3 regions of the Rothia kristinae genome follow, and region 2 is predicted to be linked to each of the others. Evidence: predicted binding sites of a transcription regulator. Region 2 holds the regulator's gene; each other region holds the start of a gene.
What was found. The regulator HrcA, encoded in region 2, represses chaperone genes, less so after heat shock. The targets are predictions, from matches to a motif close to TTNGCACTCGNNNNNNNCGAGTGCNAA.

Region 1: groL (chaperonin GroEL) is a predicted target of HrcA. The motif match lies at 4,770-4,796, and genes of this name have one in related genera.
Region 3: groES (co-chaperone GroES) is a predicted target of HrcA. The motif match lies at 2,007-2,033, and genes of this name have one in related genera.

The regions. Positions count from the first base shown of each region.
Region 1 is NZ_CP065738.1:1,382,775-1,393,538, reverse strand. It holds gene I6G21_RS06150 (isochorismate synthase) at 1-58, opposite strand, end outside; gene I6G21_RS06145 (SDR family oxidoreductase) at 109-870, opposite strand; gene I6G21_RS06140 (isochorismatase family protein) at 867-1,592, opposite strand; gene I6G21_RS06135 (methyltransferase domain-containing protein) at 1,672-2,817, opposite strand; gene groL (chaperonin GroEL) at 2,936-4,573, opposite strand; gene I6G21_RS06125 (LytR C-terminal domain-containing protein) at 4,916-5,560, opposite strand; gene I6G21_RS06120 (DUF3263 domain-containing protein) at 5,557-5,787, opposite strand; gene I6G21_RS06115 (uracil-DNA glycosylase) at 5,884-6,567, shown strand; gene I6G21_RS06110 (threonine/serine exporter family protein) at 6,629-8,728, opposite strand; gene I6G21_RS06105 (lipid II:glycine glycyltransferase FemX) at 8,801-9,916, opposite strand; gene I6G21_RS06100 (HPr family phosphocarrier protein) at 10,128-10,406, opposite strand; gene ptsP (phosphoenolpyruvate--protein phosphotransferase) at 10,485-10,764, opposite strand, start outside.
Region 2 is NZ_CP065738.1:2,066,887-2,075,498, forward strand. It holds gene lepA (translation elongation factor 4) at 187-2,049, shown strand; gene hemW (radical SAM family heme chaperone HemW) at 2,046-3,275, shown strand; gene I6G21_RS09090 (DUF4870 domain-containing protein) at 3,361-3,780, opposite strand; gene I6G21_RS09095 (DUF3097 family protein) at 3,914-4,774, opposite strand; gene hrcA (heat-inducible transcriptional repressor HrcA) at 5,050-6,087, shown strand; gene dnaJ (molecular chaperone DnaJ) at 6,159-7,298, shown strand; gene I6G21_RS09110 (16S rRNA (uracil(1498)-N(3))-methyltransferase) at 7,323-8,168, shown strand; gene I6G21_RS09115 (PhoH family protein) at 8,358-8,612, shown strand, end outside.
Region 3 is NZ_CP065738.1:243,772-254,535, forward strand. It holds gene groL (chaperonin GroEL) at 1-1,551, opposite strand, end outside; gene groES (co-chaperone GroES) at 1,614-1,910, opposite strand; gene I6G21_RS01085 (class I SAM-dependent methyltransferase) at 2,137-3,417, shown strand; gene I6G21_RS01090 (glutamate--cysteine ligase) at 3,497-4,642, shown strand; gene tsaD (tRNA (adenosine(37)-N6)-threonylcarbamoyltransferase complex transferase subunit TsaD) at 4,694-5,788, opposite strand; gene rimI (ribosomal protein S18-alanine N-acetyltransferase) at 5,785-6,384, opposite strand; partial or broken gene tsaB (tRNA (adenosine(37)-N6)-threonylcarbamoyltransferase complex dimerization subunit type 1 TsaB) at 6,381-7,132, opposite strand; gene tsaE (tRNA (adenosine(37)-N6)-threonylcarbamoyltransferase complex ATPase subunit type 1 TsaE) at 7,177-7,773, opposite strand; gene alr (alanine racemase) at 7,770-9,092, opposite strand; gene I6G21_RS01120 (glycosyltransferase) at 9,229-10,626, shown strand.

The DNA.
Region 1 (10,764 bases), 680 kb from region 2:
CCCCGCGCACCCGCCCCCAGGGGGTGCTCATGCAGAAGGCGGGCAGGGTGGGGCTCATGGGATCCTCCGATCCGGTGGTGGAGAAGTGTGCGGGCTCGAGGCCGGGCATCAGAAGGTCGCCCCGCCGTCGACCACCACGTCCTGCAGGCTCACGTGCCGGGCCCGCTCGGAGACGAGGAAGCGGGCCACCTCGGCGATATCCGCGGGCTCGGCGATGCGGCCCAGGGGGATGCCGAGGCGGAAGTCCTCGGGACTGCCGGCCACGGGCACGGCGCTGCGGTCCTCGCCGTCCCAGCCGGAGGTGACCATGGGGGTGCGGGTGGTGCCGGGGCTGACCGCGTTGCAGCGGATGCCGTGGCGGGCCAGCTGCAGGCCGAAGCTGCGGGTCACCGACGTCGCGGCGGCCTTGGAGGCCCCGTAGGCCCCGAACTCGGTGCGCGGCACGCGCCCGGCGTTGGAGCTGATGGTCACGATCCCGCGTCGGTTGCCCGGGTCCTGCGCACGCTGCCGGATCATCAGGCCCGCGCTCTCACGCAGCACGAGGAACACCGCCCGGGCGTTGACGGCCAGGATCTCGTCCCACTCCCGCACGGAGGTCTCCAGCAGCGGGGCGGCGTGCACGATGCCGGCGGCGTGGACCGCCCCGGTCAGCTGCTGCCCGGACTCCTCGATCCCGCGCAGCAGGTCAACGACGTCGCGCTCGGCGGAGACGTCCAGGACGGCCGGGGTGATGCGCTCGGGGTCGGACCAGCCCTGCGGATCCGGCATGACCCGGTCCGCGGCCCACACGTGGTGCCCGTCCTCGGCCAGCAGCCTGACCACCTGGCTGCCGATCCCGCCGGCGGCTCCGGTGACGAGGACCGCGCTCATCGGCTGACCCCCTGGCCCTGCTCATCTTGGGCATCCTGCCAGGAGGCCAGGATCTCGGCCGTGTCCTGCACGCGGGCGCAGCGGCCGGCGGCGTAGTCCAGGGCCCGCACGTGGTCCTCGCGGGTGAAGTCCGCGAGCGCGTCGGCGACGAGGAAGGCCTGGACGTCCAGCATGAAGGCGTCCAGGGCGGTGGCCAGGCACCCGATGTGCGCGTACACCCCGGTGATCGCCAGCTGGTCCCGGCCCCGGGCCAGCAGCTGCTCGCGCAGGGTCGAGCGCATGAACGCGGAGTAGCGCCACTTGGGCAGGACGATGTCCCCCTCGGCGGGGGCGAGCTCGTCGATGATCCGCGCCTGGGCGTCGGTGCTCAGCCCGGTCCCCCAGAAGTCGGTGAGCAGGGCCCGGTCGGCCAGGTCCTGCCGCGGCGGCTGAGCGGTGTAGACGATGGGGATCCCCGCCTTGCGGGCGGTCTCCAGCAGAGCGGCGATGCGGCCCACCGCCACGTCGATCTGCGCCGCGCCGACCGGGGCCGCCTCGCCCTGCGCCGAGCCCTCGCCGGCCTCGCCCTCCGCGCCGTCCTCCCCGCTCTGGAAGGCGTCGATGAAGTAGCTCTGCATGTCGTGGACCAGCAGGGCGCTGCGGGTGGGGTCCGCGGTCCAGTCGACGGCGGCGGCGGGCCGATCCTGCGGCAGGGTGTAGGCGGGGATGGTGGGTAGGGGCATGGGGCTCCTTCGTGTCTCGGGGCCCCGACGCGGAGCCCTCCCCAACGTAGTCACACCTAACTTCCTGGTCAATGCCGGGTCACCTGCGGCTGAGCAGGACCATGGTCTCGGCGTGATCGGTCTGCGGGAACATGTCGAACAGCCGCGCCCGCCGCACGCTCAGGGACGGCATCGCCGACAGGTCCCGGACCAGGCTCGGGGCGTGGCAGCTGGAGTAGATCACGGTGGGGATGCCGGACCCCTCGATCCAGGCGGCCAGCTCCGGCCCCAGGCCCCGGCGCGGCGGGTTGACCACCAGCGCCTCCGGGGCCCGGCGTCCGGCGCCCGCCGCGATGCCGGTGGCGATGCCCGTCGCGTCCCCCGCGGTGAAGCGCACCCGTTCCAGCCCGAGGTCCGCGGCCGTGGTCCGCGCCGCGGCGACCGCCTGCTCGCTGATCTCCAGGCCCAGCACCCGCGCCCCGGGAACCCGGCGCGCGGCGTGCAGGGCGAAGCCGCCGACGCCGCAGTACAGGTCCCAGAGGCCGCCCGCCCCGGAGTCGGCGAACCAGTCCGCGCCCTGGCGGTACAGCGCCGCGGCGATGTGCGAGTTGGTCTGGAAGAAGCCCTGGGGCCGCAGGGCCAGGGGGATGCCGTTCAGGCGCATCGGCAGGGTGGCCTGCTCGGTCAGGGTGATCTCCTCGGGGCCCTCCAGGATGGCCTGGTGCTCCCGCTGGATGTTCACGGAGACCACGCGAGCGGCGGGCAGCAGCTCCAGGATGCGGGGCAGGCCCCGCTTGAGGGGCACGAGGTGCTTCTTGGAGCGCAGGACGAAGCGCAGCAGCAGCTCACCGTCCGGGGAGATGGTCAGCAGCAGGTGCTTCAGCTCCCCGCGGCGGGCCGGGACGTCGTAGGGGGTCAGCCCGAACTCGCCGATGATCCGGCGCAGGGCGGGCATCGCGGCCAGCAGCTGCGGCGGGTACAGGCCGCAGCCGGTGAGATCGATGCCGTGTCCCTCCCGGTCCAGGATGCCCAGCAGCGGGCGCTCGACGGTGCCGCTGACGACCGTCTTGGCCTTGTTGCGGAACCCGGATTCCGGGCTGGGCACCGGCTCCAGCCACGCCTCGGGCCGGTGCGGGGCCAGCAGCTGCCGCAGCCGCTCCTGCTTGTCGGCCAGCTGCGCCGGATACGGCTCGTTCATGCGGGTGCAGGAGCGGCAGAGTCCGGCGTCGTAGTAGTCGCAGTGCATGGCGTGGTCGAGTCTACTGTCCACGTCAGGAACGCGGACGCGACCGGGCCCCGCCCGACCCCTCCCGCGTGGGGAGGGGACGAGCGGGGCCCGGAAGCGACGCGCGGTGCGCGGGTGGCTACATCATGCCGCCCATGCCGCCCATCCCGTCCATGCCGGCGGCGGCGTCGGCACCGGAGTTCTTCTCCGGCTTGTCCGCGACGACGGCCTCGGTGGTCAGGAACAGGCCCGCGATGGACGCGGCGTTCTGCAGGGCGGAGCGGGTGACCTTGACCGGGTCGTTGATGCCCGCGGCCATCAGGTCCTCGTACTCGCCGGTGGCGGCGTTGAGCCCGTGGCCGGGCTCCAGGTGGCGGACCTTGTCCGCGACCACGCCCGGCTCCAGCCCGGCGTTGGCGGCGATCTGCTTCAGCGGGGCGTCCACAGCGACCTTGACGATGTTCGCGCCGGTCTCCTCGTCCCCGGTAACCTTCAGGGTCTCGAAGGCCTTGACCCCGGCCTGGATCAGGGCGACGCCGCCGCCGGCGACGATGCCCTCCTCCACCGCGGCCTTGGCGTTGCGCACGGCGTCCTCGATGCGGTGCTTGCGCTCCTTCAGCTCGACCTCGGTGGCGGCACCGGCCTTGAGCACGGCCACGCCGCCGGCCAGCTTCGCCAGGCGCTCCTGCAGCTTCTCGCGGTCGTAGTCGGAGTCGGTGTTGGCGATCTCGGCGCGGATCTGGGAGACCCGGCCCTCGATCTGCTCCTGGGCGCCGGCACCGTCCACGATGGTGGTCTCGTCCTTGGTCACGACGACCTTGCGGGCCTGGCCGAGCTCGTTGAGGGTCGCGGTCTCCAGGGAGAGCCCGACCTCCTCGGTGATGACCTGGCCGCCGGTGAGGATCGCGATGTCGGCCAGCTGGGCCTTGCGGCGGTCGCCGAAGCCGGGGGCCTTCACAGCCACGGACTTGATGGACCCGCGCATCTTGTTCAGCACCAGCAGGGCCAGGGCCTCGCCCTCGACGTCCTCGGCGATGATCAGCAGCGGCTTGCCGGACTGCATGACCTTCTCCAGCACGGGGACGAGGTCCTTCACGTTGGAGATCTTGGAGTTGACGATGAGGATGTAGGGATCCTCGAGCACGGCCTCCTGGCGGTCCGCGTCGGTGACGAAGTAGCCGGAGAGGAAGCCCTTGTCGAAGCGCATGCCCTCGGTCAGCTCCAGCTCGAGGCCGAAGGTGTTGGACTCCTCGACGGTGATGACGCCTTCCTTGCCGACCTTCTCCATCGCCTGGGCGATGAGCTTGCCGATCTCGGGGTCACCGGCGGAGATGGAGGCGGTCGCGGCGATCTGCTCCTCGGTCTCGATCTCCTTGGCGGAGCCCAGCAGCTCGGCGGTCACGGCCTCCACGGCCTTCTCGATGCCGCGCTTCAGGGACAGCGGGTCGGCACCGGCGGCCACGTTGCGCAGGCCCTCGCGCACCAGGGCCTGGGCGAGGACGGTCGCGGTGGTGGTGCCGTCGCCGGCGATGTCGTCGGTCTTCTTGGCGACCTCCTTGACCAGCTCGGCGCCGATCTTCTCGTAGGCGTCCTCGAGCTCGATCTCCTTGGCGATGGACACGCCGTCGTTGGTGATCGTGGGAGCGCCCCACTTCTTCTCGAGCACGACGTTGCGCCCGCGCGGCCCCAGGGTGACCTTGACGGCGTCCGCCAGGGTGTTCAGGCCCTTCTCGAGCCCGCGGCGAGCCTCTTCATCGAAAGCAATCAGTTTGGCCATGTCGGCGTGCGTCCCTCCTGGACGATGGTTCGGGGAGTTCCTCCACCGCGGCGCCCGCGACGGCCGCGCCCGTGATCGGGTCCGGCGCTTCCGCGCCGTGCCCCGCCCCGAGCGCTCACCGCGGTGAGGGAGGTGTCCGCATCCCCTCCGGCGCCGATCACGACGTCGCCTCGCCTCGGTCGGCGAGCGCCGCGACTTAGCAGTCGGACGGGATGAGTGCTAACCCCAATCTTGGCACTCGCCCCCGGAGAGTGCAAACGTCTCGCCGCCGGACTCCGCCCTGGGCGGACGCCGCGGCGACACCCCCCCGACAGGCGGTCCCGCAGAGGCCCGCGGGCCGACTCAGCCGTGGGTCAGCACGACGGTGACCTGTGCGCTCCACTCCTCGGAGGCGCGCACCGTGGAGAGGCCCAGGTCCAGGGCGACCCGACGGGCCTGCGCCTCGGCCCCGCTGCGGTAGTAGACGGTGCCCTCCTGCACGGCGGGTCCGCTCCAGTTGCCGACCTCGCTGACGGTCCAGCCCTGCGCGGTCAGGGTCTGGGCCGCGACACCGGCGGCCCCGGCGTCCTGCCCGCTGTTGTACACCCCGACCGTGATCTCCGGATCCGCGGAGGGATCCGCGCTGGCCTGCGCCGAGGCGCCGGCCTGCTCGGTCGCGGAGGACCCGGAGGAGGCGGTGGCGCTGGCCGAGGCCACCGGTTCGCTCTGGGTTGATTCGCTCTGGGCCTCGGGCGCCGCGGAGCGCGGCTGGTAGATGAACGTCAGGGCCCCGAGCACCAGGGCCAGGGCTCCGGCGAGGATCACCGCGCCGGTGGTGCGCCGGGAGACCGCCTTGGCGGGCGCGGCGGCGCGATACACCCCTCGGTGCGCGGAGTCGGCCGGCACCTCGTCGAAATCGTCGGGGGCGTACTCCTCGGTCTCGGCCATGCTGTCCTCACGCTGATCGGGTCGGGGCTGGGCACCGCACGGGGAGGCGATGCGGCTCATGGAGCCAGGGTACCGCCCGGATCCCGCTGCTCCCTCAATCGCCGGGTCAGGGCCGGTTCGGCGGCGATGGCCCGGGGGTCGTCCAGCAGGGCGTTGAGCCGCAGGTGGTACTCGACCGCGCCCATGCCCAGCTCGCGGCGGATGGCCCGCTCCTTAGAGCCGGGACGGCGCCAGGTGCGCTTCTCCAAGGCCAGCACGGCGCGTTCGGTCTCGGTCAGGGGCTGCACGGTGAGCCAGTCTAGTCGCGCCGCCCGGTAGCCTGGTGGGGTGCGCGGCGGCCGTCCGCGCCGCCGCTGTCCGACGTCTCCATCCGCAGGAGGACCATGCCCCCCCAGCCGCTGACCGAGATCATGGCCGAGGACTGGGCGCGGGCCCTGGCCCCGGTGGAGGAGCGCATCCGCGCCATGGGTGACTTCCTGCGCACGGAGCACGCCCAGGGGCACCGCACGCTGCCGCCGTCCCAGGACGTGTTCCGCGCCTTCCGGGAGCCGATGGCGGCGGTGCGGGTGCTGATCATCGGGCAGGACCCGTACCCGACGCCCGGGCACGCGATGGGCCTGTCCTTCTCGGTGCGTCCCGAGGTGCGTCCCCTGCCCCGCTCCCTGGTGAACATCTACCGGGAGCTCGGCGAGGACCTGGGGCTGCCCGCACCGCGGCACGGGGACCTGTCGGCCTGGTCCCGCCAGGGCGTCATGCTGATGAACCGGTGCCTGTCCGTGCGCGCCGGGGACGCCGGCTCGCACCGGAACCGAGGCTGGGAGGAGATCACAGACTGCGCGATCCGGGCCCTGGGTTCTCGCGACACCCCGCTGGTGGCGATCCTGTGGGGTCGGGATGCCCGCAGCGCCGGGGCGCAGCTGGGGCCGCAGGTGCCGAAGATCGAATCCGTGCACCCCTCCCCGCTGTCCGCCTCCCGCGGCTTCTTCGGGTCCCGGCCCTTCAGCCGAGCCAACGAGGCCCTGCAGAAGCAGGGCGCGCAGCCGGTGGACTGGCGCCTGCCGGGCTGACCCGCCCCCCGTCGTCGCGGGCTCTCCCCGTCACTGCCATCAGTCGCGGGGAGGGGCGGGCTCAGGTCGTCGCGGGTCTCTCCCGGCGCATGAACGGGCGCATGAGGTAGTTGCCCAGCACGACGGCCGCAGCCAGCGAGAGGATGGTCGCCCCGGCGTTGATGATCGGCACGAGACCCTGCACCGGGTCCACATCCACCGTGAACATGTACATGCCGCGGAAGATGGACAGACCCGGCAGCAGGAACGTCACCCCGGGCACCGCGATGACCACCTGCGGGATCGTCCACCGATCCGCGATCCACGCGGAGACGCAGCCCACCCCCACCGCACCGATCATCGAGATCATGCGCGGGCCCATCCCCAGGGAGGACACGGCGTAGTAGGCCGCCAGACCCGCCGCACCGCTGAGCACGCCCGGGACGATGTGCCGGACCCTCACCTGCAGGGACACCGCGATCATCGCCGTGGCGGCCAGCATGAAGGACACGTGCACGGCCGGCTGGGCGCCGGTGAACACGGCCTGCTGCACGTCGATCTTCTGCGATCCGAAGAACAGGGACGTGGTCGAGATCGCCAGCGCCAGGCCCGCGATCAGGCCCAGGAAGGTCAGCCCCGTGGACACCAGTCGGCCCGCGGCCGTCACCGGGAACCCGTTGATCGCGTCCTGGACCATGGAGACCAGACTCAGGGTGGGCAGCAGCATGATCAGCCCGGAGGCGACGACGTGCGCCGGGGAGACGTCCAGCCCCAGACCGGAGGCTGTCAGCGCGGCCGCCGTGATCATCGCCGCATCCACCACGGAGATGAAGAACCCGGGGATGCCGCGGCGGGAGATCCAGCCCGAGACGATGAAGATCACGCCGAACGTCGCCGAGGCCAAGGTGGCCCCCCGCCACGTGCCGCCGATGCCGATGGTCAGGAAGAACGCCGCGAGGATGTTCGCGGCCGTCGTCATCCAGCGGGGGAAGGGCTTGGGCTCGGACATGATCCTGTCCAGGCGCCGCTCCGCCTCCGCGCGGGAGAGCCCGCCTTCGGTGATGGTCTTGACCAGCCGGTGCGTGTCGGTCAGCCCGGAGTAGTTGTCCGACCACGAGCGCACCACCCGCACCACGGTGTGGCTGAACGTGCCCTCAGCGTCGTCCTGGGCGACGCTGCTCAGGCGCCCCGAACCGGCCACGTAGTTGATGGTCACGGACTGGTTGGTGATGTCCACGTCCACGTCCTCGACGCCGTAGGTGGCGCAGGTCGCGGCGATCGCGGTCTCCACCTCGAGGGAGCCGGCGCCGAAGTGGAACATGGCCTCGGCCAGGCGCAGCGCGAAGTTCAGGGTCCGGCGGGCCTCGGAGTGCTCCCGATTGCGCCGCGGATTGGCGAAGGGGGTGTTGGCCAGGCGCTGCACGATGCGCATGGGCGCCGTCGGGAGGCTCTCGGACCGGATCATGCGCCGCAGCCCGCTGGCCAGGGAGCGGGGGGCGGGGCGCTTGACGGGCAGCGCGGTGGCAGAGGGGTAGCTGGCCTGGGCGACCGCGCCCATCGGCGGGGTGCCCGCATCCGGCGTTCCCGGACTCCGGACGCCGGCGGCCGGGGAGCCGGTGGGCTGGGGGACCCCCGCGGACTGGGTCCCGGTGGCGCCCAGCGGCGTCGAGGTCTGGTCCGGGCCCAGAGGCTGGGAGTCGCTGTAGAGGTCCCGCGGCACGTCCCGGGCGGCGCTGAGCATGCCGCCGACACCGGGCCCGCCCGCGGAGCCGGCGGTGTCCGCCCCCGGTCCAGGGCCGATCGGTCCGGTGCCCGCGTGCCCCTCTCCGAGAGCATCCGAGGCCGCGTCCGGCCCGGAGACCGTCCCCTGCTCACCGGACTCCGGGGCCAGCCCCCAGATGTCGGCCAGCGACTGATCGCGGACCTGGGAGCGGTGGATGTGCGGGAAGCCCTGGGCCGGGTCCGTGCCGGACTGCGCCCCCGGCACGGACGACGGCGCCGTCTGCGTCGCGGGAGCCGCGGGAGCGGGGTCGGTGTCCGCGGCGGAGAAGGGATCGGCGAGGTCCTGAGCGTCGGCATCCGGGCCGAAGGGGTCCACGGGAGCCGCGGTCTCCTCCTCCGGCAGCCCGGAGGAGGGGTACGCGCCCTTCGGCGGCGTCCCGTCGTCCTGCACCTCGCGCATCCTCTCTCCTTCTCCGCGCACGCTCGGCTCCACCCCGCACTCACGTCTCCCGGGGTCCCCCGGAAGCGGGGATCAGTAGAAGGGCTGCTGGGTGCGCCGCCACCAGATCTGGCGCATGACCTTCTCCACGATGCGCACCCACAGCCGGTACTGGACCGGGCGCAGCACCTGGTCCCACACGCCCACGTAGTCGATGACGGACTTGGTGAAGCTGGTCTTGAACAGGCCCAGACCGTAGTAGTGGTGCTCCTTGTTCTTCAGCTGGTCCTTCGGCGGGGTCCCGCAGAAGTCGTACTGCTCGATGCCGTAGTCCTTCATCAGGTCGGTCAGCGCCCGCCACTGCACCAGATGGGAGTCCCCGTACTGCTTGCGGCGGGGCTTGGAGCCGCCGTCCTTGTAGGTTCCCTTGCGGCCGTAGCGGATCACGTACGCGCCGACGGAGGGCTGGCCGTCCTCGTAGGTGAAGTACAGCCGGCCCTGGCCGGCCGCGGCGAAGGTCGTCCAGAACTGGCGGTAGTACTCGTAGGAGCGCAGGTTCACGTTCGCGTGCCCCTGCCCGACGGTGTCCATGAGGGCGTACATCGCCTTCATGTTCTCCTCGGTCAACTCCACCTGCTCCACCTCGGCGCCCTCGCGGATCGCCCGGCGCACGGCGTTGCGCCCGCGGGAGTGCAGGGACTTCAGCACGGCCTCCTCGTCCTTGTCCGTGTCCAGCACGGCCGTGGAGTCGTTGGGCTGGATGTTGAACTGCTTGACCAGACCGGCCCGGTGCAGGAAGGCCGCCCGCTCCGGGGAGTCCAGGATGTCCGGCTCGATCTTGATCGCGAAGACGTCCAGGCCCTCGCGGCGCACGAACTCGCGGTTGGCGTCCAGGATCGCGGGGATGTCCCGCACGTCGGCCACGTCCGGGCCCTTGATCATGTACCAGAGCCGTCCCAGCAGGGGCACCCGCTTCTCCAGCACGAGGTTGTAGCTGGCCACGGTCTGCTCGACGGCGCCGCCGTCGGCCCCGGGGCGCTCGGTGGTGCCTTCATAGACCAGGTGCACGGGCTTCCATCCGTGCCGGGCCTTGACGGCGGCGAAGGAGGCCGACTGCAGCAGGTTGCCGCCGTTCGGGTTCTCGGTGACGTGCTCGTCCCAGGAGTCGATCTCCTCGGCGGTGGCGAAGCGGGCGGTGAAGTGTCTCAAGGAGTCCTCGGTATCCACGGGTGGCGGGCGGCTCGACGGCGGTGCAGGCCGGTCGGCGCCCTGGGTCTTCGGTGTCCCAGTCTACGGGGGCGCCCGAGGCCGGTGCGCGCACCCCTCGGGGCGTGCGCGGGAGTCGACCCGGGCGCGGCAGAGGCCCGGGGCGCGCCACCTACGAGGGGTGCGTCCCGGGCCTCTGGGGTGCGCCGGTGGGTTACTCGGCGTCGTGGTCCGTCTCGAGGATCTTCACGAGGCTGTCCAGGGCCTCGTCGGCGCCCTCGCCCTCGGCGCGCAGCACGACCTTGTCGCCGTGCTTGGCGCCCAGGGACATCAGGGACAGGATCGACGAGGCGTCCATGGCCTCATCGGCCGGCTCGCCCTCGGCGGCGATGGTGACCTCGACGGGCAGGTCACCGGCGGCCTCGGCGAAGATCGCGGCGGGGCGGGCGTGCAGGCCCACGCGGGAGGCGACGGTAGCGGTACGTTCTGCCATGGTTTCTCTCCTTGGATCGATCAGGAATCGACGGTTGCTCGCGGACCCGCCACGGCGGGTGCGCGATGTGTCACGGACCTACAGTCCGAGCTCATCGAGGACGGGCAGCTCGGCACGCGCCACGTCCTTGGCGTTCTCCGCGGACCGCGCATCCAGCACCTGGACCGCGATCTGCTGGGCTTTCTCCAGCGTAACGGATTTCAGCACGGCGGCGACGGCGGGGATCGAGCGGGTGTTCATGGACAGGGCGTTCACGCCCAAGCCCACCAGCACCACCGCGAGCGCCGGATCCGCGGCGGCCTCGCCGCACACGGACACGCTCTTGGCCTTCCCGGTCTCCTCCTCGGCCTGGCGAGCG
Region 2 (8,612 bases):
CCGCCCCGCGTCCACCCCGGGGCCCTCGCGCGGCGAGGAGCGGATGCGGGGAAACGGGCCCGCTCGTGGGAAACTGGGGCGAGGCGCGGATCAGCGTCGGGTCCCGTGCTCGGACCCGCTCGGCATCCCCGCGCCTGCCGAAAGCACCCGTTGACGAGCGGCGCCGTCTCCCCGCGCCAGGAAAGGATGCCCGTGGCCCCCCAGGCAGCCCACGCCCCGCAGCCCGCGGCGACGGACCCCGCGGTCCTGCGCAACTTCTGCATCATCGCGCACATCGACCACGGCAAGTCCACGCTGGCCGACCGCATGCTGCAGGCCACCGGCGTCGTGACCCCGCGGGAGATGAAGGCGCAGTACCTGGACCGGATGGACATCGAGCGCGAACGCGGCATCACCATCAAATCCCAGGCGGTGCGCATGCCCTGGGAGGTGGACGGCACCGCCTACGCCCTGAACATGATCGACACCCCCGGGCACGTGGACTTCACCTACGAGGTCTCCCGCTCCCTGGCCGCCTGCGAGGGCGCCCTGCTGCTGGTGGACGCCGCCCAGGGGATCGAAGCCCAGACCCTGGCGAACCTGTACCTGGCCATGGAGAACGACCTCACCATCATCCCGGTGCTGAACAAGATCGACCTGCCGGCCGCCCAGCCGGAGAAGTACGCCGAGGAGCTGGCCAACCTCATCGGGGTGGAGCCGGAGGACGTGCTGAAGGTCTCCGGCAAGACCGGCGAGGGCGTGCCGGAGCTGCTGGACCGGATCGTGCGCGACCTGCCCGCCCCCCAGGGTCGGCCCGACGCCGCGCCGCGGGCCATGATCTTCGACTCCGTCTACGACTCCTACCGGGGCGTGGTCACCTACGTGCGCGTCGTGGACGGGCGGCTCACCCCGCGCCAGAAGATCCAGATGATGTCCACCGGCGCCGAGCACGAGCTGCTGGAGATCGGGGTGATCTCCCCGGAGCCCAAGCCCACCGAGGGCCTCGGCGTCGGGGAGGTCGGGTACCTGATCACCGGCGTGAAGGACGTGCGCCAGTCCCGCGTCGGGGACACCGTCACGGACGCGAAGAAGCCGGCCGAGCAGAACCTCGGCGGCTACGAGGACCCCAAGCCCATGGTCTTCTCCGGGCTGTTCCCCATCGACGGCTCGGACTACCCCGTCCTGCGCGACGCCCTGGACAAGCTCAAGCTCAACGACGCCGCCCTGGTCTACGAACCGGAGACCTCCGCGGCCCTGGGCTTCGGCTTCCGCTGCGGCTTCCTGGGGCTGCTGCACCTGGAGATCGTGCGCGAGCGCCTGGAGCGGGAGTTCGACCTGGACCTGATCTCCACCGCGCCGAACGTCATCTACGACGTCGTCGCCGAGGACGGCACCTCCATGCGGGTGACCAACCCCTCCGAGTTCCCCGAGGGCAAGATCGCGGTGATCGAGGAGCCGATGGTGGCCTGCACGATCATCGTGCCCAGCGAGTTCATCGGCGCGGTCATGGAGCTGTGCCAGTCCCGGCGCGGGCAGATGGGCGGGATGGACTACCTCTCCCAGGACCGCGTGGAGCTGCGCTACCGGATGCCGCTGGCGGAGATCGTCTTCGACTTCTTCGACCAGCTGAAGTCCCGCACCCGCGGCTACGCCTCCCTGGACTGGAAGCTGGACGGGACCCAGGAGGCCGACCTGGTCAAGGTGGACATCCTGCTGCAGGGGGAGCGGGTGGACGCCTTCTCCGCGGTGACCCACCGGGACAACGCCTACTCCTACGGCACGGCGATGGCCGCGAAGCTGCGGGAGCTGATCCCGCGCCAGCAGTTCGAGGTGCCCATCCAGGCGGCCATCGGCTCGCGGATCATCGCCCGGGAGAACATCCGGGCCATCCGCAAGGACGTGCTGTCCAAGTGCTACGGCGGGGACATCTCCCGCAAGCGCAAGCTGCTGGAGAAGCAGAAGGAGGGCAAGAAGCGGATGAAGATGGTCGGGCGCGTGGAGGTCCCCCAGGAGGCGTTCATCGCCGCCCTGTCCTCCGGGGAGCAGACCAAGGACAAGCCGAAGAAGTGAGCCCGGCCCAGCCCACGGGGGATCCGGCCCCGTCCGACGGCCTGCTGCCGGCCTCGGTGCTCGACGGCGCCGAACGGCGCAGCCTGAGCCTCTACGTGCACGTGCCGTACTGCTCGGTGCGCTGCGGGTACTGCGACTTCAACACCTACGCCGCCGAGGACTTCGGCGACGGCGTGAACCGGCTCAGCTACGCCGAGGACGCGATCCGCGAGCTGGACCTGGCCGCCGGCGTCCTCACCCGCTCCGGCCTGCCGGCCCGCCCGTTCAGCACGGTGTTCTTCGGCGGGGGCACCCCGACCCGCCTGCCGGCCGAGGACCTGGCGCGGATCCTGCGCGCCGGGATCGAGCGCTTCGGCATCGCCGACGGCGCGGAGGTCACCACCGAGGCCAACCCGGATTCGGTGACCCGCGAGGACCTCGCCCTGCTGAAGGAGGCGGGGTTCACGCGCGTCTCCTTCGGGATGCAGTCCGCGGTGCCGCGGGTGCTGGCCGTGCTGGATCGCACCCACACCCCGGCCAACGTCCCCAAGGTGGTCTCCTGGGCCAGGGAGGTGGGCCTGCAGACCTCGGTGGACCTGATCAGCGGGGCGCCGGGGGAGACCCTGGCGGAATGGGAGACCTCGGTGCGCGCGGCCATCGACTGCGCCCCGGACCACATCTCGGCCTACTCGCTGATCGTGGAGCCGGGCACCAAGCTCGCCGCGCAGATCCGCCGCGGGGAGCTGTCCCCGGTGAACGACGACGCCCAGGCGGACATGTACCTGCTGGCCGACCGCCTGTTCGAAGACGCCGGGTACTCCTGGTACGAGGTGTCCAACTGGTCCCGCTCCGAGGCCACCCGCTCCCGGCACAATCTCGCCTACTGGCGCAACCGGGACTGGTGGGGGATCGGTCCCGGGGCGCACTCGCACGTCAACGGCGTGCGCTGGTGGAACCTGAAGCACCCCGTGCCCTACGCCCACCGGGTGCGTCAGGGCCTGTCCCCGGCGGCAGCCCGGGAGCACCTGGACGCGGACACCCGCTACGTCGAGGACGTGATGCTCGCCGCGCGCATCCGGGAGGGCCTGGCGATCGAGGATCTGCGCCAGCCCGGCCGGGAGGCGGTGGCCTGGCTCGAGGGCCAGGGGCTAATCGAGGCGCAGGCCCGGGCCGAGGGCAGGGTCGTGCTCACGCTGCGTGGGCGGCTGCTGGGGGACGCCGTCGTGCGCACCCTGCTGGGGGACTGAGCCGCAGGGACGTCCTCCAGGCGGGCTCGGGGCGAGCCGACCCCGGGGTTCGACGTCGGGGTCCCGGATCCGAGCCCGGTCGGGATCAGCCGCGGCGGGCGGAGATCCGATCCAGCAGCCGGGTGTTGAAGCGGTACTGGTAGGGGTTGCCCCGGTTCACGTGCACCCCGGCCACCAGGGAGGACAGCGCGAGGAAGACCCAGACCACGGCCGCGATGAGGCCGAACAGCCACCCGATGGCGGGCACGGGGGACAGGGCCACGCAGACCACGATCAGCACGCTCGGCAGGAGGGTGAAGTTCAGGGCCTCCCGGGACTCCTGGGCCGTGAAGCGACCCCGGGCGCGCAAGGTCAGGTAGATCAGGCCGGAGGGGATGCACCCCACCACCCCGCCGAAGTGGGCGAGGGTGGCCATCGTGCGGTCATCCTTGACGCTCAGCGGCTGCGGCATCGCGTTGGTCCCCTCGAAGGGAGGAGTCTGCTCGGTGGTGGAAGTGGTCCCCAAAACTTCTCGCTTCATCCTGTCTCGTCAGCGGCCGCGCGGGTCGTGCGGGCATCGCCTCCAGCTTACCGGGCCCGAACCGGCGACGGCGGAGGCCGGGATCACCCATGGCGAAGATCACATGAGGCGGTGGGGGTCAGGGGTGATCGGTGAGGAAGTCGATGATGTGCTCCACGGGACCGAGGATCCCGGGATCCAGGTCCGTGTAGCTGTTCACCCCGGCCAGGATCCGGCGCCAGGCCCGGCCGCGCTCGGCCGCGCTGGCATGGGGCCACCCGATCCGCCGCAGCACGCCGGTCTTCCAGTCCTCCCCCCGCGGGACCTGCGGCCAGGCGGACAGCCCCACGGCGCGCGGGCGCACCGACTCCCAGACGTCCACGTAGGGGTGGCCCACGAACAGCACGTGCTCGCGGGCCCCGGGCAGGCCCAGAGCCTGCTCGGCCAGACGGGACTCCTTGGAGCCGGGCACCAGGTGATCGGCCAGCACCCCCAGGCGTCGGCCCGGACCCGGCTGGAAGTCGCGGATGGTCTGCTCGACGTGATCCAGTCCGTGCATCGGCTCCACCACGATCCCCTCGACCCGCAGGTCATCCCCCCAGACCTTCTCCACCAGCTCGGCGTCGTGCACCCCCTCGACCAGCATCCGCGAGGCCCGCGCCGTGCGGGCCGGGGCCTGGGGGAGGGCGACCGAACCCGACCGGGTCCGGGCGGGCCCGCTCGGGGCGGCCCGGGGCGGCGGGGGGACCAGGCGCACGGGGCGGCCCTCGTACAGGAAGCCGTAGCCCAGCGGGAAGGCCCGCACCGCGCCGTGGCGGTCCTCCAGGCTGACCACCCGCTGCCCGCCGATGGTCTCCAGGCGCACCGCGGCCCCGACCCACCCGGTCTCCAGCTCCTCCAGGACCATCCCGGCGCGCACCGGCAGGTCCTCGGTGCGCGGGCCGCGGCGGGCGGCGGAGAGCTCCTCGAGGGACTGCGGCCCCCAGTCCTGTGCGTGCATCCTCGTCGCTCCTCCCTCGGCGGCCCGGTCGGCGATCTGCGACCGGCGGATCATCCCGACGTCGGCGGCCGGCGCGCTCCGGACCCGGCCCGCGCTTTCCTCGATATCGGCACGGGCGTAGGATTAGCACTCGGGTCATCCGAGTGCCAGATCGGACCGCGCCGCGCGCCCCCGACTCTAGCGCCGCAGCCGGCCCCCGGCCCAGCCCGGGCCCCGCCGATCCGACCCGTGTCCTCGGCCATCGCCGTCCCCGGCAGAACACCAGGAGCCAGACCGTGAACCATCCGCGCCGCCTCGAGGTGCTCAGCGCCATCGTGGAGGACTACGTGCATTCGCGGGAGCCGGTGGGATCCAAGGCCCTCGTCGAGCGGCACCGGCTCGGCGTCTCCAGCGCGACGGTGCGCAACGACATGGCCGCCCTGGAGGATGAGGGCCTGATCGCCGCCCCGCACGCCAGCGCCGGGCGCATCCCCACGGACAAGGGCTACCGCGCCTTCGTGGACCGCATCGACGCCGTGCGGCCGCTGACCCCGGCCCAGCGCCGGGTCATCGTCGAGTTCCTCGGCTCCTCCCACGATCTCGACGAGGTCATGGCCCGCACGGTGCGCCTGCTCTCCCAGCTGACCCACCAGGTCGCCGTCGTGCGCTATCCCCGGCGCACCGGGGAGCGGGTCCGGCACCTGGACCTGGTGCCCCTGGAGCCGGACACGGCCCTGCTGATCCTCATCACCAGCCGCGGGCGCGTGCTGCAGCAGCCGGTGCCCCTGCCCGTCGACGCCGGGCACGCGGGGGAGGACCTCGCCCTGCTGCGCACCCGCCTGCTGGAGGAGCTGGTCGAGGCCCCGCTGGATGCGGCTGCGGCCCGCGCCGACACCGTGCTCGCCACCCTGCCGCCCGGGGCGCGCGAGGCCGGGGCGCGGGTGATGGCGGGCCTGGCGGGCCTGGCCGACGGCGGCGCGCAGGACCGGCTGCTGATGGCCGGGACCAGCTACCTCGCCCAGTCCACCCGGGACTTCCGCAGCAGCATCGCCCCGATCCTGGATGCGCTGGAGGAGCAGGTCGTCATGCTGCGCCTGCTCTCGGAGCTCGGGGAGGAGCACCCCGGAGCCACCGGCGTCTCGGTGCGCATCGGCGCCGAGAACGCCGCGACCCCCCTGACCGACGCCTCGGTCGTGGCCAGCGGGTACGGTCCGGCCGGCAGCGCCCAGCTGGGCGTGGTCGGACCGACCCGCATGGACTACCCCGAGACCATGGCCGCCGTGCGGGCCGTGGCCCGCTACCTCTCGCGCCTGCTGCGCGAGGACCAGCCCTGACCCGCACCCGACCCTGACCATCGACCCCGCCACGCGGTGAGCACACCGCGAGAAGAAGGAACGAGCACACCGTGAGCAGCCACTACGAAACCCTCGGCGTCTCCCGCGACGCCAGCCCCGAGGAGATCAAGAAGGCCTACCGGAAGAAGGCCCGCACCCTGCATCCCGACGTCAACCCCTCCCCGGAGGCCGCCGAGGAGTTCAAGCGCGTCTCCCACGCCCACGACGTCCTCTCCGACCCGGAGAAGCGCCGGATCTACGACGCGACCGGCAACGAGAACGGCACCGCCGGCGGCTTCGGCGGTGGCGGCGGATTCCCCGGCGGGGGCTTCGGCTTCTCCGACATCTTCGAGACCTTCTTCAACGGCGCCCAGTCCTCCCGCGGCCCGGCCAGCCGGGCCCGGCAGGGCCAGGACGCCCTGATCACCGTGCGCATCGACCTGCGCGAGGCCGTGTTCGGCGCCGAGAAGGAGGTCATGGTCGACACCGCCGTGACCTGCCCGGAGTGCTCCGGGAAGGGCACCCAGGACGGCACCGAGCCGGAGACCTGCGAGGTCTGCCACGGGCGCGGGCAGGTCCAGCGCCAGGTCCAGTCCATCCTCGGCAACGTGGTGACCACCGCCGAGTGCCCGCACTGCCACGGCTTCGGCACCGTCATCAAGCACCCCTGCCAGGAGTGCTACGGCGAGGGCCGGGTGCGCCAGCGCCGGCCGCTGACCGTGAAGATCCCGGCCGGGGTGTCCACCGGCACCCGCATCCGGCTGTCCGGGCAGGGCGAGGCCGGCACGGGCGGGGGACCCAACGGCGATCTCTACGTGGAGATCCGGGTCAGCCCGGACGAGGTCTTCACCCGGGAGGGAGACGACCTGCACGCCAGCATCACCGTCCCGATGACCGCGGCCGCCCTGGGCACCTCGGTCACCCTGGAGACCTTCGACGGACCGCGCGAGGTCACCGTGGAGCCGGGCACCCAGAACGGGCAGACCATGACCCTGCGCGGCCTGGGCGCGACCCGCCTGCGCGGCAGCGGCCGCGGCGACGTGATCGCGCACCTGCAGGTCACGACCCCGACCCGCCTGAACGACGAGCAGCGCGAGCTGCTGCGGAAGCTGGCCCAGCTGCGCGGGGAGGACGACGGCGCCGGGCAGACCGTGCAGCGCGGCTCCGGGCAGGGCTTCTTCTCCCGGCTGCGCGACCGCTTCCAGGACTGACCCCGCCACCGCACAGGAGCCGCCATGACCCGCCCCGTCTTCCGCGTCCCCACCGATCTCCTGCGCGACGCGCGTTCGGAGGACTCCGTCGAACTGACCGGCCCGGAGGGCCACCACGCCCGCACCGTGCGTCGCCTGGGCCCCGGCGAGGAGCTGGATCTGGTCGACGGGCGCGGGCTGCGCGCCCCCGGCGTCGTCCGGGAGCTGCTGCCCGAGGGCCTGTTGGTGCGCCTGATGGCCGATCCCGCCCCGGAGCCGGTCGGCCGACTCGTGCTGGTCCAGGCCCTGGCCAAGGGGGACCGGGACCTGATGGCCGTGGAGATGGCCACCGAGCTCGGGGTCGCGGCGATCGTGCCGTGGCAGGCCGAGCGCAGCATCGTGCGCTGGAAGGGGGAGCGGGCCGCGCGCTCCCACGCCAAGTGGGAGCGCACCGCGGCGGCGGCCGCCAAGCAGGCCCGGCGCGCCGTCGTGCCCGACGTGCTGCCGCTGGCCGATCTGGAGGCCCTGCTCGGGCAGGTGGGCCCCGAGGACCTGGTGCTCGTGCTGCACGAGCAGGCCCGGAACCCGCTGAGCCGGGAGGTGCCCGCCCGCCTGCCGGATCCGCAGGGCCGGGGCCGGGTCCTGCTCGTCGTGGGTCCGGAGGGCGGGATCTCGCCGGAGGAGACGCGCCGGCTCGTCGCGGCCGGCGCGCACCCGGTGCGCCTGGGCCCGGAGGTGCTGCGCACCTCCACGGCCGGGGCCGCCGCCCTGGCCGTGCTGCAGGTCCTGTCCGGGCACTGGTCCCAGCTCGGTCCGGGGTCCGAGGGCGCCGATCCCGACGGGACGGATCCCCTGACCCCCGATCCCGACGAACCCGCCGCATCCTCCTGAGGATCCCTCCCGCCGGACCCCGGGCGCAGACGAGCCCGGGGGCGGGCGGGTAGGCTGGGATGGAGCATCCCGCCCCCGCGCACGCCCACCGTCGAAAGGCTCTCCGCCGCCGTGCTCTCCGATTCGCCGACCGGCGACTCCCGCCCGCTGTCCGTCTCCCGCACGTATGCCTTCGCCTCGCGCGAGGCGATGATCGGGGCCTTGGGCCCCCAGGACTCCTCGCTGCTGGTCATCGAACAGGCCTTCCCCGACGTCTCCCTGCACCTGCGCGGCCTGGAGGTCGGGGTCAGCGGTCCCTCCGCCCAGGTGCAGCTGGTGCTGCGTCTGCTCGAGGAGCTGGAGGCCCTGGCCCGGCAGGACACCCGCATCACCGTGCAGACCGTCCAGCGGCTCACGGACCTGCTCGTGCGCAACATGGCCCAGGCCGCGCCGAGCCTGACGCAG
Region 3 (10,764 bases), 560 kb from region 2:
GGTCTCGGTGGTCAGCACCAGGGAGGCGATGGAGGCGGCGTTCTCCAGGGCGGAGCGGGTGACCTTGACGGGGTCGATGACCCCGGCCGCCACCAGATCCTCGTACTGCCCGGTCGCGGCGTTGTAGCCGTGGCCGACCTCCTGCTCCGCGACCCGGGCGGCGACGACGAATCCGTCGGCCCCGGCGTTCTCCGCGATCCAGCGCAGCGGCTGGTTCAGGGAGCGGCGCACGATGTCCACCGCGGTGCGGGCGTCCTCGGTGCTCAGGCCGAGGTCCTCATCCAGGGCCTTCGCGGCGTGGACCAGGGCGGAGCCGCCGCCGGCGACGATGCCCTCCTCCAGCGCGGCGCGGGTGGAGGAGACAGCGTCCTCGATGCGGTGCTTGCGCTCCTTGGCCTCGACCTCCGTCGCGGCGCCGACCTTGATGACGGACACGCCGCCGGCCAGCTTCGCCAGGCGCTCCTTGAGCTTCTCGCGGTCCCACTCGGAGTCCACGCGCTCGACCTCGGCGCGCAGCTGGGCCACGCGCTCGGCCAGGGCCTGCTCGGAGCCGCCGCCGTCCACGACGGTGGTCTCGTCCTTGGTCACGGTGACCCGCCGGGCGGTGCCCAGCTGGTCCAGGGTGACCGAGTCCAGGGTGATGCCCAGCTCGGAGGTGATGACCTCGCCGCCGGTGAGGATCGCCAGGTCCTGCATGATCGCCTTGCGGCGGTCCCCGAAGCCGGGGGCCTTCAGGGCGACGACGTCGAGGTTGCCGCGCAGCTTGTTCACCACCAGGGTGGACAGAGCCTCGCCCTCGACGTCCTCGGCGATGATGGTCAGCGGCTTCTTGGCCTGCACGACCTTCTCCAGGACCGGCATGAGGTCCTGCACGGAGGAGATCTTGCCCTGGTGGATCAGCACCAGGGAGTCCTCCAGCACGGCCTCCTGCCGCTCGGCGTCGGTCACGAAGGACGGGGACAGGTAGCCCTTGTCGAACTGCATGCCCTCGGTCACGGACAGCTCGATCTCCGTGGAGGAGCCGTCCTCGATGGTGATCACACCGTCCTTGCCGACCTTCTCGAAGGCCTCGGCCAGCAGCTGGCCGATCTGCTCGGACTGGGCGGAGATGGCCGCGACGTGCGCGACCTCCTGACCCTCGACCTCGCGGGCGTTGGCCCGCAGGCGCTCGGAGACGGCCTGCACGGCCGCCTCGATGCCGCGGCGGATCTCGTTGGGCGCGGCACCGGCGGCCACGTTGCGCAGCCCCTCGGTGACCAGCGCCTGGGCGAGCACCGTCGCGGTGGTGGTGCCGTCGCCGGCGACGTCGTTGGTCTTGGTGGCGACCTCCTTGGCCAGCTGGGCACCGAGGTTCTCGTAGGGGTCGTCCAGCTCGACCTCGCGGGCGATGGTCACGCCGTCGTTGGTGATGATCGGCGCTCCCCACTGCTTGTCCAGCACCACGTTGCGCCCGCGGGGGCCGAGGGTCACCTTGACGGTGTCGGCGAGCTTGTCCACACCGGCCATGAGGGCCTTGCGGGCGGCGTCATCGAATCGCAGCTGCTTTGCCATGGAACGTCATGACTCCTTGTCGTGAAGGGTGGATGCGGGTCTCGTGCGCGGTGCGCGCGAGACTACTTCTCGACGACGGCCAGCACGTCCCGCGCGGAGAGCACGAGGTACTCCTGGCCGGAGTACTTGACCTCGGTCCCGCCGTACTTGGAGTAGATGACGACGTCGCCCTCGGCGACGTCCACGGGCACGCGGTTGCCCTTGTCGTCCACGCGGCCGGGGCCCACGGCCACGACCTTGCCCTCCTGGGGCTTCTCCTTGGCGGTGTCCGGGATGACCAGCCCGGAGGCGGTGGTCTGCTCGGCCTCGACGGGCTGGACGACGATGCGGTCTTCCAGGGGCTTGATGGAGACGGACATGGTGGACCTTCTTCCTTGGGTTGTCGGTACGCGGCATGAGCCTGTGGGTGAGGCGAGCCAACCGTCGTCGCGGTGCCGATTGAGCGCCAGGCCCAGTTAGCACCCTGAGTGCCAGAGTGCTAAAGCCGACTCTATTCCGGGCGTTAGCAGAGGGTCAAGGCGAGTGCCAGCCTCCGCCGAGGGCGGAACCGACGCCGCCGTCCGGGGCCCGGTTAGGGTGGAGCGCGTGAGCCTCCCCAACCTCTCCCCCGCCCCGCCAGCACCCTTCGACGAGCAGGAGCTGACGCTGCTGGCCGGCCTGGACTACCGCGAGCAGGACGCCCTGGCCGCCTCCACCCGGCTGCGCGCGGCCGGACTGGACGCGGACCGGGCCGCCGCCGTGCTGACCCAGGCCAAGCTGCGCGGCGAGGCCGCGGCCAAGTTCGGACCCGAGGCCGAGCACCTGCTGCTGACCCGGCCGGGGCTGGAGCAGGCCACCCGCCGGGCCGTGGCCGAGCACCACGCCGCCCGGTTGCGCGCGGCCGGACTGGGCTCGGTGGCGGACCTGGGCTGCGGGCTGGGCGCGGACACCCTGGCCTTCGCCCGGGCCGGGCTCTGCGTGCTGGCCGTGGAGATCGACCCGCACACGGCTGCCTGCGCGGCCGCGAACCTCCGGTCCTTCCCCGACGCCCGGGTGCTGGTCGGCGACGTCGAGCAGCTGGAGCCGGGGCAGCTGAGGTGCCCGGACGGCGGCGCGATGACGGCCCTGTGGCTGGATCCGGCCCGCCGGGAATCCGGCCGCGGGCGCACCCGGCAGCGGATCTTCGACCCCGAGGCCTTCTCCCCGCCGTTCTCCGTCATCCGCCGCCTGGCCGCGACCGGCGTGCCGATGGGGGTCAAGATGGGCCCGGGCATGGACCGGGCCGCGATCCCCCCGGAGGCCACCGCCGAATGGGTCAGCCACGGCGGGGACGTGGTGGAGGTCGTCCTGTGGTTCAACGCCCTGGCCACCCCCGGGGTGCGCCGGCGCGCCACCGTGCTGGGACCGGACCCGCTGGTCCCGCGGGCTCTGCACGTGCTGGACTCCCCCGTGGCCGCCGAGCAGGAGCCCGCGGCCCCCGTCGGCCCGCCCGGGGCGTACCTGTACGAACCCGACGGCGCCGTGATCCGCTCCGGGCAGGTGCGAGCCCTGGCCGAGGCCGTCGACGGGCACCTGCTGGATGAGCGCATCGCCTACGTGACCTCCGATGACGCCCGAGAGCTGGACTGGGCCCGGTGCTGGCGGATCGCGGCGCGCCTGCCCCTGCACGAGAAGACCCTGCGCCGCTGGGTGCGCGAGCACGGCGTCACGTCCCTGACCGTGAAGAAGCGGGGGGTCGACGTCGTGCCGGAGCGGCTGCGCAGGCGCCTGCTGGCCGGTGCGTCCCGGGGGCCGGGGTCAGGCGGGAGGCACGCGACGCTGCTCGCGGCCCGCTGGGACGAGCCCGGCGGGGAGCAGCGGGCCTGCTTCGTCGTCGAACCCGTCTGAGCCCGCTCACCTGCTGGGATGCCGCCATCGGCCGGTGACCGGCGCGGATAGGATGAAGCGATCACGTCTGGAGGCCCTCATGCTCGAATTCGCCAGCTCCACCCAGTCCACCCTCGGCATCGAATGGGAGGTCGCCCTGGTGGACCGCGCCAGCGGCGCGATGATCGGGGCCGCGCCCGAGCTGTTCGAGGTGCTCACCGCACCTCACCGGGACCTCATCCACCCGGAGGGGCTGACCCCGCACCTGACCCGGGAGTTCCTGGCCAACACCATCGAGATGGTCACCGGCGTGAATGAGCGGGTCGGCGAGGCCGTCGAGCAGCTGGCCGGGATGGTCGAGAAGATCCGCCGCCACACCGACCCCCTGGGCGTGGAGATCTTCTCCGCCGGGACCCACCCCCTGGCCCGGTGGGAGGAGCAGGTCATCTCGGACAAGGAGCGCTACCGCAAGGTCCTGGAGCGCACGCAGTACTGGGGCTACCAGATGATGATCTACGGGGTGCACGTGCACGTGGGCGTGGATTCCCGGGACAAGGCCCTGCCCACCGTGAACCACCTGGTCAACCACTACGGGCACCTGCTGGCGCTGTCCGCGAACTCCCCGTTCTGGCAGGGCCACGACACCGGCTACGCCTCGCAGCGGGCCATGATCTTCCAGCAGATCCCGACCTCCGGGATGCCGTACCTGTTCCAGCGGTGGGAGGAGTTCGAGCAGTACACCCGGGATCTGATGGACACCGGCGTCATCGAGGAGGACTCGGAGAACCGCTGGGACGTGCGCCCGGTGCCGCGCTACGGCACCGTGGAGATGCGCATCTGCGACGGCGCCTCGACCCTGCAGGAGATCGGGGCCATGGCGGCCCTGACCCAGTGCCTGGCGGAGGAGGCCTCCCGCACCGTGGAGGCCGGCGGCACCATCCCAGTGCTGCGCCGGTGGAACGCGGAGGAGAACAAGTGGCGGGCGGCCCGCTACGGGCTGGATGCCGAGGTGATCCTGGATCCGAGCAACCGGGAGGCGCCGCTGCGCGAGGAGATCCCGCGGATGCTGGATCGGCTCGCCCCGCTGGCCGATGACCTGGGCTGCGCCGAGGAGCTGGCGGAGATCGAGAGGATCCTGGAGCGCGGCACCGGGGCCGAGCGGCAGCGGCGGGTGGCCGCCCGGCACGACGGCGACCTGCGCGCCGTCGTGCGGGACCTGACCCGCCTGACCCGCACCGGCTACTGAGCGGCGTCGGCCCGGGCCGGGTCTCAGGGCAGGCGGCTCACGAAAGGAGAATCAGGGCAGGCAGATCGAGGTGACCGGCAGGGACGGGTCCGGGGTGAAGCCCAGCCCCGTGGGGGCCGTGCCCGCCGCGACCAGGCGCGAGCCCAGAGCCGCGACCATCGCGCCGTTGTCCGTGCACAGGCTCAGCGGGGGCACCACCAGGCGCACCCCGTGCTGCCCGCAGCGCTGCTCGGCCAGGGCCCGCAGCCGCGAGTTGGCGGCCACGCCCCCGCCCAGCAGCAGCGTGCCGATGCCCTGCTCCGCGCAGGCCAGCATGGCCTTGGCGGTGATGACGTCGGCCACGGCCTCCTGGAAGGAGGCGGCGACGTCGGCCACCGGCACCTGCTCCCCGCGCGCCTCGAAGCCCTCCACGACCCGCGCCACGGCCGTCTTCAGCCCGGAGAAGGAGAAGTCGTAGCGGTGCGGCCCGGGCGCCTCGGCGCTGCCGAGGTACTTGGGCGCACTGAGCCCCCGGGGGAAGCGGAAGGCCCGAGGGTCCCCCTCGCGGGCGACCCGATCGATCGCGGGACCCCCGGGGTAGGGCAGCCCGAGGATGCGGGCCACCTTGTCGTAGGCCTCCCCGGCCGCGTCATCCAGGGTCGCCCCGAGCAGGCGGACGTCCCCGGCGATGTCGTGCACCCGCAGGATCTCCGTGTGCCCCCCGGAGACCAGCAGCGCCCCGAGATCCTCCGGCAGCCTCCCGTCCGGGCCGGTGACCGCGCCGGACTGCCCCTCCAGCAGGCCCACCCCCACGTGCGCGACGAGGTGGTTGATCGCATACAGCGGCTTGCCGGTGGCCGCGGCCAGCGCCTTGGCCGCGGCCACCCCGACCATGAGCGCCCCGGCCAGGCCCGGGCCGCCGGTCACTGCGAGCGCGTCCACCTGCCCCAGCTCGACGTCGGCCTCGGTCAGGGCCGCGTCCAGCGCGGGGATCATGGCCTCCAGGTGCGCGCGGGAGGCGATCTCCGGGATCACCCCGCCGAAGCGCACGTGCTCGGCCATCGAGGAGGAGACGGTGTTGGTCAGCAGCCGGTTCCCGGCCACGATCCCGATCCCGGTCTCATCGCACGAGGACTCGATGCCCAGCACGATCGGCTCGCGGTTCATTCCTGCTCCTCCTCGGTCTGCGGGTTCCCGGCCAGAGCCTCGGCGCCGACGGCCCCGATCGACGCCGCCCCGGTGGGGGCGGCACCGGTCGGGCCGGCACCGATCGACGCAGCACCGTCCCGTCCGGGCTGCGGGGCCAGGTCCCTCTGCATGATCACGGCGTCGGCCCCGTCCCGGTAGTAGCGGGGCCGGGTGTGCACGGCGCGGTAGCCGAGCGCCTCGTACAGGCCCCGGGCCCGGGCGTTGTCCTGGCGGACCTCGAGCATCATCCGCTGCGCCCGGGCGGTGCGGGCCTGCTCGTGCATCCGGTGCAGCAGCCAGCGCCCGATGCCGCGGCCCTCGTGTTCGGGGGCCACGGCCACGGTCTGCACATCGGCGATCTCGGCCACGGCCATCATCCCGGCGTAGGCGATGATCCGGTCGGCCTCGTCCAGGACCACGGTGTAGGCGCGGGTCGGGTGGGCGATCTCGGCGCGGAACATTTCGGCCGGCCAAGCGTCGTGCGGGAAGAGGCGGGTCTCCAGCGCGTGGACCGCGGGGATGTCCGCCGCGGCCATCGGGCGGTGGCGGCAGTCTGCGGGCAGGGCGGGGCTCATCGGGTGGCCTTCTTGCGGGCGGCGGGCACGACGGCGTCGGATTCGCGCAGGTACAGGGGGCTGGTGCCCGCGTCCAGGCTGTTCAGGCCCCGGCGCACCCCGGCCCGGGCGAGGTCCGCGGCCTGCGGGTGCGCCTGCTCCCACCCGGGCAGGGCGGGCAGCTGCTCGGGGTACAGTCCGGCGCCGCGCCCGACGACGGGCGGCAGCCGGTCCTGCCCGGTCAGGGCGGGGCCCAGCAGGTCCCGGATCCCCTCGGCCTTCCCGACCGCGGGGCCGGCCTCGCGCGCCCAGCCCCGGGCGGGGTCGGTGCGGTAGGCCGCGGCGTAGACCTCTCTGCGGCGGGCGTCGGCGGCGGCCAGGAAGGGCGCGCCGTGGACGGGCAGGTCCCGGTGGGCCGCCTCGGCCAGGGCGTCCAGGCTCATGACCCCGCGCACGGGCACCCCCAGGCCCAGCCCAGGGCCCGGGCGGTCATGATCCCGGCGCGCAGTCCGGTGAAGGGGCCGGGGCCGATGCCGACCAGGATGAGCCCCAGCGCCGTGCCGGGCACCCCGGCCTGCTCCAGGAGCCGACGCAGCCCCGGCGCGGTGGCCTCCGCGTGGGAGCGGGTGTCCTCGGTGGCGAAGGAGCCCAGCACCTCGGCGCGGCCGACGAGGTCGGGGCCCGCGGCCTCGGGGGCGCCGGCGTCGTCCGGCACGCGCAGCAGGGCGCCGCTGGCGATGGAGGAGGTGTCGCAGCTGAGGATGAGCACCCGCCTAAGTGTAGTTCCCCCTCCCGACGCACCCCCGAGGCGCGTCAGCCGCGCAGGGCGGCCTCCAGGCGCCGGGCCAGGTCCCGCCCGGCCTGCCCGGTCCAGCGGGGCCCGAACGCCGCCAGCCGGGCCCGACGCGGGTCCTCGTCGTCCTCGTCGCCCTCCACCACCGGGGCGGCCTCCCCCGTGGCCCGCTCCAGGGTCAGCTCCAGGCGAGACTCGGCCAGGTGCTCCACCAGCCCGCGCCCCCATTCCACGACGGTCACGGCCCGGTCCTGGGTGGCCTCCAGATCCAGGTCGTCCACCTCCTCGACCGAGCCCAGCCGGTAGGCGTCCACGTGCACCAGGTCCGGTCCGCCGGGCCGGGGGCCGTCGGGGTCGTTGGGGTGGATGCGGGCCAGGACGAAGGTCGGGGAGATCACGGAGCCGCGCACCCCGAGGGCCTTCCCCAGGGCGCGGGTGAAGGTGGTCTTCCCGGCGCCGAGCTCACCGGTGAGCACCAGGAGGTCCCCGGCGCGCAGCGCGGCGGCCAGCGCCCGGGCCAGACGGCCGGTCGCGGCGAGGTCGGGCAGGGCCACCTCGGTCAGCGGTTTGGGCAGTATCTCCTCTTCCCCGGGACCGGGGGCGGCGGGCCGGCTCATGCCGACTCCCCCGCCGCGGCCTCGCCCTGCCCGCGCGCCCCGTCGGCGGCCTCGGTCTCACCTTCGGCTTCGGAGCGGGGCGTGAGGTAGACCCGGTCCACGCGCGGGGAGATGCGGGTGACGATCTCGTAGTTGATGGTCCCGGCGGCCTGCGCCCACTCCTCCACCGCGGGGTTCTCCCCGGTGCCGAACAGCACGGCGGGGGCGTGCAGGTAGCCCAGGGCGGGGTCGCTCAGCCCGGGCTCGCCGAGGTCCACGACCATCTGGTCCATCGCGACCCGCCCCACGACCCGGAAGGTCCGGGCGGGCGCCCCGGCCGGGTGGATGCGCACCGGGCCGTGTTCGGCCACGCGGGGGACGCCGTCGGCGTAGCCGACCGGGATCAGGGCGAGGGTGGTGGGGGTCTCGGTTCGGTAGCGCAGCCCGTAGGAGACGCCCTGCCCGGCCGGGACCTCCTTGACGGAGTCCACGAAGGTCTGCAGGGTCATCGCCGGGCGCAGCCCCAGCTCCTCCGACGGGATGCCTGGGAACGGGGACAGGCCGTAGAGAGCCAGGCCCACGCGCACGGCGTCGCGCAGGATCTCCCGGTGCTGGGCGTCGTCGCCGTCGGCCAGGGCCCCGGGGGTGTTGGCCAGGTGGCAGGTCCGCGGGTTCAGGCCCACTTCCCGGGCCTGGGCGACGGCGGCGTCGAAGCGGGCCAGCTGCTCGCGGGTCTCCGGGCGGGTCGGCTCATCGGCCACGGCCAGGTGGGAGAAGATGCCCACCACCTGCACGAGGCCCTCCTGCTCCAGGGTCCTGGCCCGGGCGGCGAAGCCGGGCCAGTCGCGGGCGGTGGCGCCGTTGCGGCCCAGGCCAGTGTCGATCTTCAGGTGCACGCGCGCGGTGCTCCCGGTCTGCCGGGCGGCCTCGGCGGCGGCCTCCAGATCCCAGCCGGAGACCCCGAGCTCGACGTCGCGGGCCACAGCCGCGGCGAAGTCCGTGGCGCGGGTGTGCAGCCAGGCCAGCACGGGCGCGTCGATCCCGGCCTCGCGCAGCTCGAGGGCCTCGCGCACGTGGGCCACCCCCAGCATGTCGGCACCTGCGCGCAGGGCGGCCCGGGCCACGGGCACCGCACCGTGCCCGTAGGCGTCGGCCTTCACGACGGCGATCAGCCGGGCGGGGGCGCAGCGGCGACGCAGCACCCGGACGTTGTGCTCGACGGCGCCCAGGTCGATCAGCGCGGCCCGCTCCGGGGGGAGCTGGGCGGAATCGGCCGTGGGGAGCGTGCTGGATGAATCGGGATCGGCGGAGGGGTCGGGGCGCTGTTCGGGCTTGCTCATGCGGCCATTGTCCCACCGGTCCCCGCGCCCGCGCGCCGCACCCGGCGGGCGGTGCGCTGGACGGCGGGCAAGCGGACGCCGGGGTGTCGGTGAGCGCACCGCGGCGGCGCGCGGGCATGGCCTAGACTCGGGTGCTGTGACTGCGCCCCCGGATGCCCCACCACCCGCCGCCCAGCGCACCGTCGCCGCCGACGAGCGCGCCCCGGGATCCCGGGGGCTGGTCCTGCACGTGCTGAGCATGCACACCTCTCCCCTGGCCCAGCCCGGCGACGGGGACGCCGGGGGCATGAACGTCTACATCGCGCACCTGTGCGCCGCCCTGGCCCGCGCCGGGCATCGCGTGGAGGTCTTCACCCTGGACACCTCGCCCGACGCCGCGAGCGCCCCGTCCGTGCGCACCGCGAGCCCCGCGCCGGGACTGCGGGTGCACACCCTGGCCCTGCCCGCGGCCGCCGGGGCCGGCAAGGCGGATCTCGCCCGGCTGACCGGGGCCTTCGGGCGCGCCTGCGCCGAGGTGGCGCAGCGGCTGCCGGCCCCGGATGCGCTGCACGCGCACTACTGGCTGTCCGGGCAGGCCGCCCTGAGCCTGCGCGAGCAGCTGGGGCGCACGGCGGAGCGGCTGCCGCTGGTGCTGACCCTGCACACCACGGCCCGGATCAAGAACCGCCACGCCGGGGCCGGGGAGCCGCCGGAACCGCAGGAGCGGGCCGCGGCCGAAGAGGAGCTGCTGCGCGCTACCCAGGCCGTGATCGCCAACACCGACACCGAAGCGCGGGAGCTCGTGCAGCTGTACGGGGCGGATCCGCGGCGGCTGCACACGGTGCCCCCGGGGGTGGACGCCGCGGTCTTCCACCCGGACCCCGAGCGACCCACCTCCCCAGCGCCCGCCTCGCAGGAACCCGGATCGCAGACACTCGCCTCTCCGGAGTCCGCGCCGGAGGATGCCGCACCATCCGCGCGGGAGACGAGCGAGGACCCCGCGCCGTTCCGCATCCTGTTCGCAGGGCGCCCCCAGCCGCTGAAGGGCCCCGAGATCCTGATCCGGGCCCTGCCGGAGCTGATCCGCCGGGTCCCGGAGGCGCGGCTGGAGATCCGCGGCAGCGCCTCCCCGCAGTACCTGACGCGGCTGCGCGCGCTGGCCCGGGACGAGGGCGTCCTGGCGCGCTGCCGGTTCACCCCGGCCTGCCCCGCGCCCCAGCTCGCGTCCGCGATGCGCGCGGCCGACGTCGTGGCCTGCCCCTCCTCCTCCGAGACCTTCGGTCTGGTGGCCCTGGAGGCCCAGGCCTGCGGCACCCCGGTGGCCGCCTCCGACGTCGGCGGGCTGCGCACCGCCCTGGAGGACGGGCGCGCCGGGCTGCTGGTGCCCGAGCGTACCCCGCGGGCCTGGGCCCGGTCCCTGGCGCTGCTGGCCGAGGATCCGGCGCTGCGCGCCCGGCTGCGCGCCCGCGGCCTGGCCCACGCCCGCACCCTGACCTGGGCCGACGCCGCCCGACGCACCGCCGCGGTCTACGAGGCCGTGGTCAGCGCCCGCTGACCCCACGGTCCACGGCACATCCCCGCCCCGCCCCCCAATCCGAGCTGATCCGTTCCGATCCGATCCCCCGGCCTCATCCGCCGACCCGACGCCCCGACCCGACACCCCGAACCGGGCCCCTGACCCGATCCCCGAGCC